Regions from separate parts of the Sanguibacter sp. Z41_6 genome, predicted to be linked through region 2. Evidence: predicted binding sites of a transcription regulator. Region 2 holds the regulator's gene; the other holds the start of a gene.
What was found. The regulator HspR, encoded in region 2, represses chaperone genes until heat shock. The targets are predictions, from matches to a motif close to AAGTTGAGTCNNNNNGACTCAACTT.
Positions count from the first base shown of each region.

Region 1: a site for HspR is predicted at 2,550-2,574, ahead of clpB (ATP-dependent chaperone ClpB). Genes of this name have one in related genera too.

Region 1 is NZ_JCAQIF010000001.1:296,185-300,598, forward strand. Features, by position in the region: gene clpB (ATP-dependent chaperone ClpB) at 1-2,516, opposite strand, end outside; gene AC54T1_RS01410 (LppM family (lipo)protein) at 2,776-3,798, shown strand; gene AC54T1_RS01415 (alpha/beta hydrolase) at 3,826-4,414, shown strand, end outside.
Region 2 is NZ_JCAQIF010000004.1:342,068-346,481, reverse strand. Features, by position in the region: gene grpE (nucleotide exchange factor GrpE) at 1-62, shown strand, start outside; gene AC54T1_RS11765 (DnaJ C-terminal domain-containing protein) at 165-1,184, shown strand; gene AC54T1_RS11760 (heat shock protein transcriptional repressor HspR) at 1,197-1,667, shown strand; gene AC54T1_RS11755 (phosphotransferase) at 1,696-2,436, opposite strand; gene AC54T1_RS11750 (DUF1540 domain-containing protein) at 2,646-2,951, shown strand; gene AC54T1_RS11745 (hypothetical protein) at 3,036-3,866, opposite strand; gene AC54T1_RS11740 (sigma-70 family RNA polymerase sigma factor) at 4,068-4,414, shown strand, end outside.

The sequences.
Region 1 (4,414 bases), on a different contig from region 2:
AGCCGGGCGAGCTGGTCGCCGATCTGCCGCTGCACGAGGCGACGCAGGGGCCGCGCCCCGTACGTCGGGTCGAACCCTTCGATGGCGAGCCACTCGCGCGCCGCCTGGGTGACGTCCAGGACGATGCGACGCGACTCGAGGCGCTTCGCGAGCTCCGCCACCTGGAGGTCGACGATCCGTGCGAGGTCGTCGAGACCGAGGGCGTCGAACATCACGATCTCGTCGAGGCGGTTGAGGAACTCCGGCTTGAACGCGTCGCGGACCGCCGCCATGACGGCCTCCCGGCGCGCGGCGTCGTCGAGCAGCGGGTCGACGAGGTACTGGGACCCGAGGTTGGAGGTGAGCACGAGGATGACGTTGCGGAAGTCGACCGTGCGCCCCTGGCCGTCGGTGAGCCGCCCGTCGTCGAGCACCTGCAGGAGGATGTCGAACACCTCGGGGTGCGCCTTCTCCACCTCGTCGAGGAGCACGACGGAGTACGGACGCCGCCGGACGGCCTCGGTGAGCTGACCGCCCTCCTCGTAGCCGACGTACCCGGGAGGCGCACCGACGAGCCGGGCGACGCTGTGCTTCTCGCTGTACTCCGACATGTCGATGCGGACCATCGCGCGCTCGTCGTCGAACAGGAAGTCGGCGAGCGACTTCGCCAGCTCGGTCTTGCCGACGCCGGTGGGACCGAGGAAGAGGAACGAGCCCGTGGGCCGGTTGGGGTCCGACACCCCGGCGCGGGCACGACGCACCGCGTCGGACACGGCCGCGACGGCGGCCTTCTGGCCGATGAGGCGCTGGCCGATGATCTCCTCCATCGACAGGAGCTTCTTGCTCTCGCCCTGGAGCAGGCGGCCCGCGGGGATGCCCGTCCAGGCCGAGACGACCTCGGCGATCTCGTCCGCGCCCACCTTGTCACCGACGAGGCGGGGCAGCGCGTCCTCGTCCGACTCGGCCTCCCGCTCGGCCTCCTCGGCTCCGGCCAGCTCCTTCTCGAGTGCCGGGAGCTCGCCGTACCGGATGCGCGACGCCGTCTCGAGGTCGCCCTCGCGCTCGGCGCGGTCCCGCTGGGACTCGAGCTCGTCCTTGCGCTTGCGCAGCTCGCCGACGCGGTTGAACCCGCCCTTCTCCGCCTGCCAGCGGGCGGTGAGGGCCGCGAGCTCCTCGCGTCGGTCGGCCAGGGTGGCGCGCAGCTCCGTGAGCCGCTGCTTCGAGGCGTCGTCCTCAGCCTTGGACAGCGCGAGCTCCTCCATCTCGAGGCGCGTCACGGCTCGCTGGAGGGTGTCGATCTCCGTCGGGGACGAGTCCATCTCCATGCGCAGCCGGGACGCGGCCTCGTCGACGAGGTCGATCGCCTTGTCGGGCAGCTGGCGCCCGCTGATGTACCGGTCGGAGAGCGTGGCCGCCGCGACGAGCGCGGCGTCGGAGATCGTCACCCGGTGGTGCGCCTCGTAGCGGGAGTTCAGACCACGCAGGATGGCGATGGTGTCCTCGACCGAGGGCTCACCGACGAACACCTGCTGGAACCGCCGCTCGAGGGCCGGGTCCTTCTCGATGCTCTCGCGGTACTCGTCGAGCGTCGTGGCGCCCACGAGGCGCAGCTCGCCCCGGGCGAGCATCGGCTTGAGCATGTTCCCGGCGTCGATGGACGAGTCCCCGCCACCACCACCCGCGCCGACCACCGTGTGCAGCTCGTCGATGAAGGTGACGACCTCACCGTCGGACCCCTTGATCTCCTCGAGCACCGCCTTGAGGCGCTCCTCGAAGTCGCCCCGGTACTTGGCGCCCGCGAGCATCGCGGCGAGGTCGAGCGAGATGAGGCGCTTGCCCTTGAGGGAGTCCGGGACGTCGCCCGCGACGATGCGCTGGGCCAGCCCTTCGACGACTGCCGTCTTGCCGACGCCGGGCTCGCCGATGAGGACGGGGTTGTTCTTCGTGCGCCGCGAGAGCACCTGGACGACGCGTCGGATCTCGGCGTCCCGCCCGACGACGGGGTCGAGCCGACCTTCGCTCGCCGCCTGCGTGAGGTCGAGACCGTACTGCTCGAGCGCCTTGTACGTGCCCTCGGGGTTGGGTGAGGTGACGCGCTTGTTACCGCGCACCGCGGGGATCGCAGCAGCGAGCGCGTCCCGGGTGACCCCCGCACGACGCAGCAGGTCCGCGGTGGGGGACGGCGCCGCCGCGAGCCCGAGGAGCAGGTGCTCGGTGGAGAGGTACTCGTCGGTGAGGTCGGACGCCTCGGTGCGCGCGTGCTTGAGCACTGCGGTGAGGGCGGGCGAGACCGTCGGCTCCGCGACAGCGTTGCCGGTGACCGTCGGGAGAGCGACGAGGGCACGGCGGACGTCGGCGCCGATCGCCTGCGGGTCCGCACCGATCTCGCGCAGGAGACCGGGAGTGGTGCCCGTGGTCTGGGCGAGCAGGGCGGCGAGCAGGTGGACGGGCTCCACCTGCGGGTTGCCCGCGGCGGTCGCCGACTGGATCGCCTCCCCCAGCGCCTGCTGGGACAAGGTGGTCAGGTGAGCATCCATGGATCCTCCAGCTGGTCGTGCACGGTGTGGCTGAACTTGAGTCTAATTCACTCAACTTCGCCCTGCCAGGGATGACACACCCGACCAGCCCTCCACCTCCCCGCCCCGGCTCGTCCGCGGGAACCGGGCAGACTGGGGAGAACTACCCTCACCCGCTCTCCGGCGGCTGCGCAGGGCCATGCTGTGGAAGAGTTGACCCAGCGCCGAGCAGCACCACCGATCCGGCCCGCCGGCTGCTCGCGGAGACCGAAGGATGACCATGAAGAAGATGACCGCTGTGGCGGCCACCGCCGCCATCGCCCTGAGCCTCAGCGGGTGCATGCGCATGCACACGGCCATGACCATCAACGACGACGACACCGTCAGCGGATCGATCATCATGGCCGTCGAGGACCAGGTGATCGAGGACGCCGGCATGACCACCGACGAGTTCTGGGAGATGTACGGCTCCGACTTCGAGAGCGACATGCCCGAGGAGATGACCTCCACGGACTACGCCGAGGACGGCTACACCGGCAAGGAGCTCTCGTTCGAGGAGCTGCCCCTCGACGAGTTCGAGGGCGCGGACGACTCGCTGTCCATCACCCGGGAGGGCGACGAGTACGTCGTCTCCGGCACGCTCGACCTCGCCGAGGAGATGGGCACCGACATGGGTGACCTCGAGGGCGCGGACGACGACGTCGCCGCCGAGATGCAGGACATGCTCGACTCGATCGACATCCAGTTCATGGTGACGTTCCCCGGCGAGGTCACCGAGGCCACCGGCGAGATCGACGGCAGCACGGTCACCTGGACGGCCGTCTACGGTGAGGTGCTCGAGATGTCGGCCCGCGGCCCGGTCGACGGCGGCGACGCACCGGCCGACGACACGAGCTCCGAGGCGGACGAGGACTCCGACGACGGCAACGGCTGGGTCCTGTGGCTCGTCATCGGCATCGTCGTGCTCGCGCTCGCCGGGCTCGTCACGTGGTTCCTCCTGCGCAACAAGAACAAGAACGGCGGCAACGGCCCCACCGGCGGCCAGGGCCAGTGGGGTCAGCAGCAGTACGGTCAGCCCGGCCAGCCGCAGTACGGCCAGCCCGGCCAGCCGCAGTACGGCCAGCCCGGCCAGCCCCAGCAGTTCGGTCAGCCCGGTCAGCCGCAGCAGTTCGGCCAGCCCGGCCAGCCGCAGCAGTTCGGTCAGCCTGGCCAGCCCGGCCAGCCCGGCCAGCCCGGCCAGTTCGGCCAGCCGCAGCCCCCGCAGCAGGGGCAGCCGCCCCAGCAGCCGTGGGGATCGCAGTAAGCGTCCGCCAGGGCACGACACAGCACGATGAGTGACACCGGTCCGGGGACCACGCCGTACGCGGCGTGGTCCCCGGACGTGCTCGGTGACGAGTGGGTGGCTCGCACCCTCGAGCTCACGCCCGATGACGAAGGCCCCGTCGTCGCGACGCTCGTGCGGCGCGCCGGCACCCCTCGGGGGCGACGCGCCGTCCTGTACGTCCACGGGTTCGTCGACTACTTCTTCCAGGCGCACACCGCCGCGCAGCTCGAGCACCACGGGTTCGACTTCTACGCCCTCGACCTGCGCAAGTACGGGCGCTCGCTGCGCAGCCACCAGACACCCAACGACGTCCGCGAGCTCGCCGCGTACGCCGAGGAGCTCGACCTCGCCGCGAGCATCATCCGGGCCGAGGGCCACACCGAGCTCGTCGTCGTCGGGCACTCCACGGGTGGTCTCGTCACGAGCCTCTGGGCGAACGCGCGGACCCGCCCCGGACAGCCGCGCGTCGTCGACGCGCTCGTGCTCAACAGCCCGTGGTTCGACCTCAACAAGCCGTGGTTCCATCGCGTCGTCGCGACGCGCCTCATCGCCGCCGCCGCGTCGGTCACCCCGCGACTCGTCGTCGGGAACCTCG
Region 2 (4,414 bases):
ACCGGATCGGTGACCGGGTGGTCCGTGCGGCGCGCGTCGCTGTGGTCGGCCCCGAGGCCTGATCCACCTGCGGGGCCGGACCACGAGGTCCGGCCCCGCAGGGGCTCCGGCGCAGGTTGCGCGTCGTCGCCCCACCCTGTGCACCATGACGGAAGGGAGGCGCCTTGACCGGTCAGGACTGGATCGAAAAGGACTTCTATGCTGCTCTCGGCGTCCCGAAGACCGCGGACGACGCCGAGATCAAGAAGGCATACCGCAAGCTCGCTCGTAAGTACCACCCGGACCAGAACTCCGGTGACACCAGCGCTGAGGGGAAGTTCAAGGAGATCGGTGAGGCCTACTCGGTGCTCTCCGACCCCGAGCAGCGCCAGCAGTACGACGCGATCCGGGCGATGGCCGGTGGCGGCCCCCGGTTCGCGGCCGGGCCAGGCGGTCGTGGAGGTGGCGCGGGCGGCTTCGAGGACCTCTTCGGCGGGATGTTCGGTGGCGCGAGCTCCGGCAGCCGCGGAGGCTTCCGACCTGCCGGTGGTGCCTCCAGCAGCATGCCCGACGGCTTCGAGGACATCCTCTCGTCGATGTTCGGCGGCGGCGGGGGCGGGGGCGGACAGACAGGCTTCCGGCCCAACGTGCGGGCGCAGGCAGGGCAGGACGTCGCGGCCAGGACGACGCTGAGCTTCCGCGACGCGGTCCAGGGGACCACCGTGACGCTCGGCGTCGACGGTCGCCCCCTCACCACGCGCATCCCCCCGGGTGTGCGCGACGGCCAGAAGATCCGGCTCCGGGGGAAGGGACGCCCCGGCACCGGTGGTGGACCGGCGGGCGACCTGGTCATCACGGTCACCGTCACCCCGCACCCCGTGTTCACCCTCGACGGGCAGAACCTGCGCGTGACCGTCCCGGTGACGTTCCCCGAGGCGGCGCTCGGAGCCCAGATCCAGGTCCCCACCCTCGACGGGTCGACCGTGCGGCTGAAGATCCCCGAGGGCACCCCCGCCGGCAGGGTGCTGCGCGTCAAGGGCCACGGTGTGAAGTCCGCCAAGGGCACCGGGGACCTCCTGGTCACCGTCCAGGTGGCCGTCCCGCAGAAGCTCGACAAGACCGCGCGCGAGGCGGTGGAGGCGTTCGCTGCGGCGACCGGGGACGGCGACGTCCGGCAGGAGCTCTTCGCACGCGCCAGGGACTGATCGGGGGTGCGCATGAAGGTCGTGTTCGACGACGGGACACCGCGCGAGGACGAACCCGTCTACGTCATCTCCCGTGCTGCCGAGCTCGCGGGGATGCACCCGCAGACGTTGCGCCAGTACGACCGGCTCGGCATCGTGTCGCCGCAGCGGACACCGGGCCGGGGGCGGCGGTACTCCCGCCGCGACGTCGCGCAGCTCATCGAGGTCCAGCGGCTCAGCCAGGACGAGGGGATCAACCTCGCCGGGATCAAGCGGATCCTCGACCTCGAGGCCGAGGTGCGGCGCCTCGAGCACAAGGTCGACCTCCTCGCCGCCGCCGCGGACCCGGGCTCACGCATCTTCGCTGCCGGTGCCTCGGGCGACGTCGTCGCCGTGCGCCGGGGCCAGCGGTTCCACCGGCGCGGCTGGCGACGGCAGGAGCCGCCGCCGACGAGCGACGGCGACGGAGGTTCGGCGCTCGTCCTCTGGCGCCCGCCCCGCTGAGCGGCGCCACGCGAGCAGCGTGCGCAGGTCAGAGCCGGTCGAGCTCTTCCCGCACGAGGTCGCACGCCCGGGGGACGAGGGCCCTCTCCTCCGGGTCGAGCGTGGGTCGGGCTGCACGCAGGGCGGCGGCCGCGTCGAGCTGGGTGCCCAGTCCTGGCCCGACGGCGCGCAGGAAGGCACGCAGCATGTGGTGGGCCGGGACGGCGAAGGGATTGTCGTCCACGGCCACCTCTCCGAAGACGATGGCCGTCGTCGCGAGGTCCAGCTCCGCGGGTCCCCGGCGCGCCGAGTCCCAGTCGATGAGGTAGGGCCCGTCGTCGGTCATGAAGACGTTCGCGGGGTGCAGGTCGAGGTGGACGAGCACGTCGTCCGGACCCGACCCGTCTCCCGGGAGGAGGTCTGCCGGGAGGGGCAGGGCGTGCAGGCGTGCGTGCAGGTCGACGAGGACCTGCACACCCTCGTCCATCGAGAGCTCCCGGGCGTCGAGCGCCTGCAGGAGCGTCGGCCCGTGCAGGCGGACCATGACGAGGTCGGGTCCGACCGCGCGCACGATGCGCGGGGCAGGGAAGCCGACCTCGGTGAGGTACTCGAGGACCGCGACGTTGTGGTGGGTCGCTGAGGGGTCGTGGAGGTGACGGACCGCGTGCGTGTCGTCGAGGAGATAGACGTTCGCGTGCCGGCCTGCCACGAGGAGGTGCGCCTCGTCCTCGATGAGGGACGGGTCGTCCATCGGGGACGCGCGGTCCGCCGGGGAATGGTCGTCGTCCATGTTCCGACGGTAGCCCCGCGCTGTGCGCGTCGCACTGCGGGGCGGCACGGCCGCCGGTGCGCGGGCCGTTCATGCACCAGGAGAGTGCCGAAAAGAATGCGGTTGTGCGCCCGTGTAAGGAAGTCCTGGCTGCCTATACGTGAATTGTCCTCCGGGTCTACCGTGGAATATCAGCACGTCAGCGTGCACCGGAGCCAGCTGGAGGAATCATGAGCGCACTGCTTGATCTGCCCCACGTGAGCACCTGTTCGGTCGAGACCTGCGGGTACAACCACGACGGCTGCCACGCCGGAGCGGTGACGGTCGGTGGCCGCGGCGCGGCCGCTGAGTGCGCCACGTTCATCCCGCTGTCGACCAAGGGCGGTCTCGACAAGGTCATCGCCCAGGTCGGAGCGTGCCAGCGTGGCGAGTGCGTCCACAACGAGCTGCTCGAGTGCCACGCAGATTCCATCCGCGTCGGCGCAGGCTCCGCTCCCGGGGACATGGCGGACTGCCTCACCTACGCCCCTCAGTGACGTGGCGGCCCGGCTCGCACGGCGCGCCGGGCTGCTGAGCTGGTCGTCGGGTTGTGCCGGATGCGTCGATGCCCGGCGCGGACGTCAGGCGCCCGTGCCGGGTTCCACGCCCTGGAGGCGTGCGAGCAGCGCGACCGCGGCGCCCCACGTCGCGGGCATCTCGTACGTCGTGACGCGCGGGGGACACCGGGTGGCGTACCCGATGTCGCGCGCTGCTGTCGCGCGCGAGATCCGCACCCCGAGCTCCGCGAGCCGGGCCGGAAGGTCGGTGTCCACCTCGGCGAGCACGACGAACCGGCCGTGGCCGAGCGCGGCTGCGGGGTGCCCCTCACCGAACGCCGCCATGATGCTCTGGCCGACGACGGCGGACCGTGCGATGCGGACCAGCGACGGGAGCGGCCCGAGCTCGAGGTCGACGCACACGAGCAGGTGCGAGTGGTGCACGGGCACCTGCATGTCGCTCGCGCCGTAGGTCTCCCGGAGGCGCTGCCCGAGGTACGCGACCGTCGCGAGCCCTGACTCCGCATCGACCCAGAGCATCTGGGCAGGCGGCTCGGCCTGCCCCTGGGTCCACCCCGCGCACACCGCCCGGAGCACGTCGGTGGGCGGTGGTCCGCCGCGCAGCGCGTAGAGGCACGCGACGTCGTCGATGGCCTCGCCGATGCCGCACCCGGTGCGTGCTCGGGCGAGGCCCAGTGCCGCGTAGGCACGCAGGAGCGCTGCCGAGCGGGTCTGCGCAGTGCCCGCCCCACGTGAGCGCGCGGTGTCGAGCATGACGAGCTCGTGGACGACGTCGTCGACGGCCGTGTGCGCCCAGTCGTCGGGGTGCGACCACGCGGTGCGCGCGCTCGAGCGGCGCCACTGCTCGCGCAGGGCAGCAGCCGGCGTCGTGACGCCCTCGGCGAGGATCTCCACACAGATAGGGAGCCGCGAGGGTGACGGTCATGACGGCACTTGAGCAGTTTTTTGTGATCTGCGCAGCGGCGCGCGGGGTTCTCGCCGGAGAGTCGGGGGGCAGATCACCTATTCTTGGCGTGTCCGGGGTCACAGCGTCGTGAGCCGGACGTGCGGGGCGGGGTCTGCACCGACGTGGATCGCGGGTAGTGAGGGAGCGGCGTGACGGCAGCAGATACACCTGCGTGGGGAGAGGCGTCCTCGGACGCCGAGCTCATCGCGAGCGTCCGTGGCGGCGAGACCGGTGCGTTCGGCCTGCTCTACGAGAGGCACGCGGGTGCGGCACTGTCGGTCGCCCGGCAGCACGTCACGGATCCGGCCGATGCCGACGACGTCGTGGCCGGTGCCTTCGCGAAGGTTCTCGCGGTGATGTCCCGCGGAGGTGGGCCCGACGTGGCGTTCCGCGCGTACCTGTTCACCGTGGTGCGCCGGACGGCGTTCGACCTCGTCAACGCCTCGCGGCGGACGCGCCCCACCGATGACGACGCGGCGTTCGAGTCGGCCGTCGG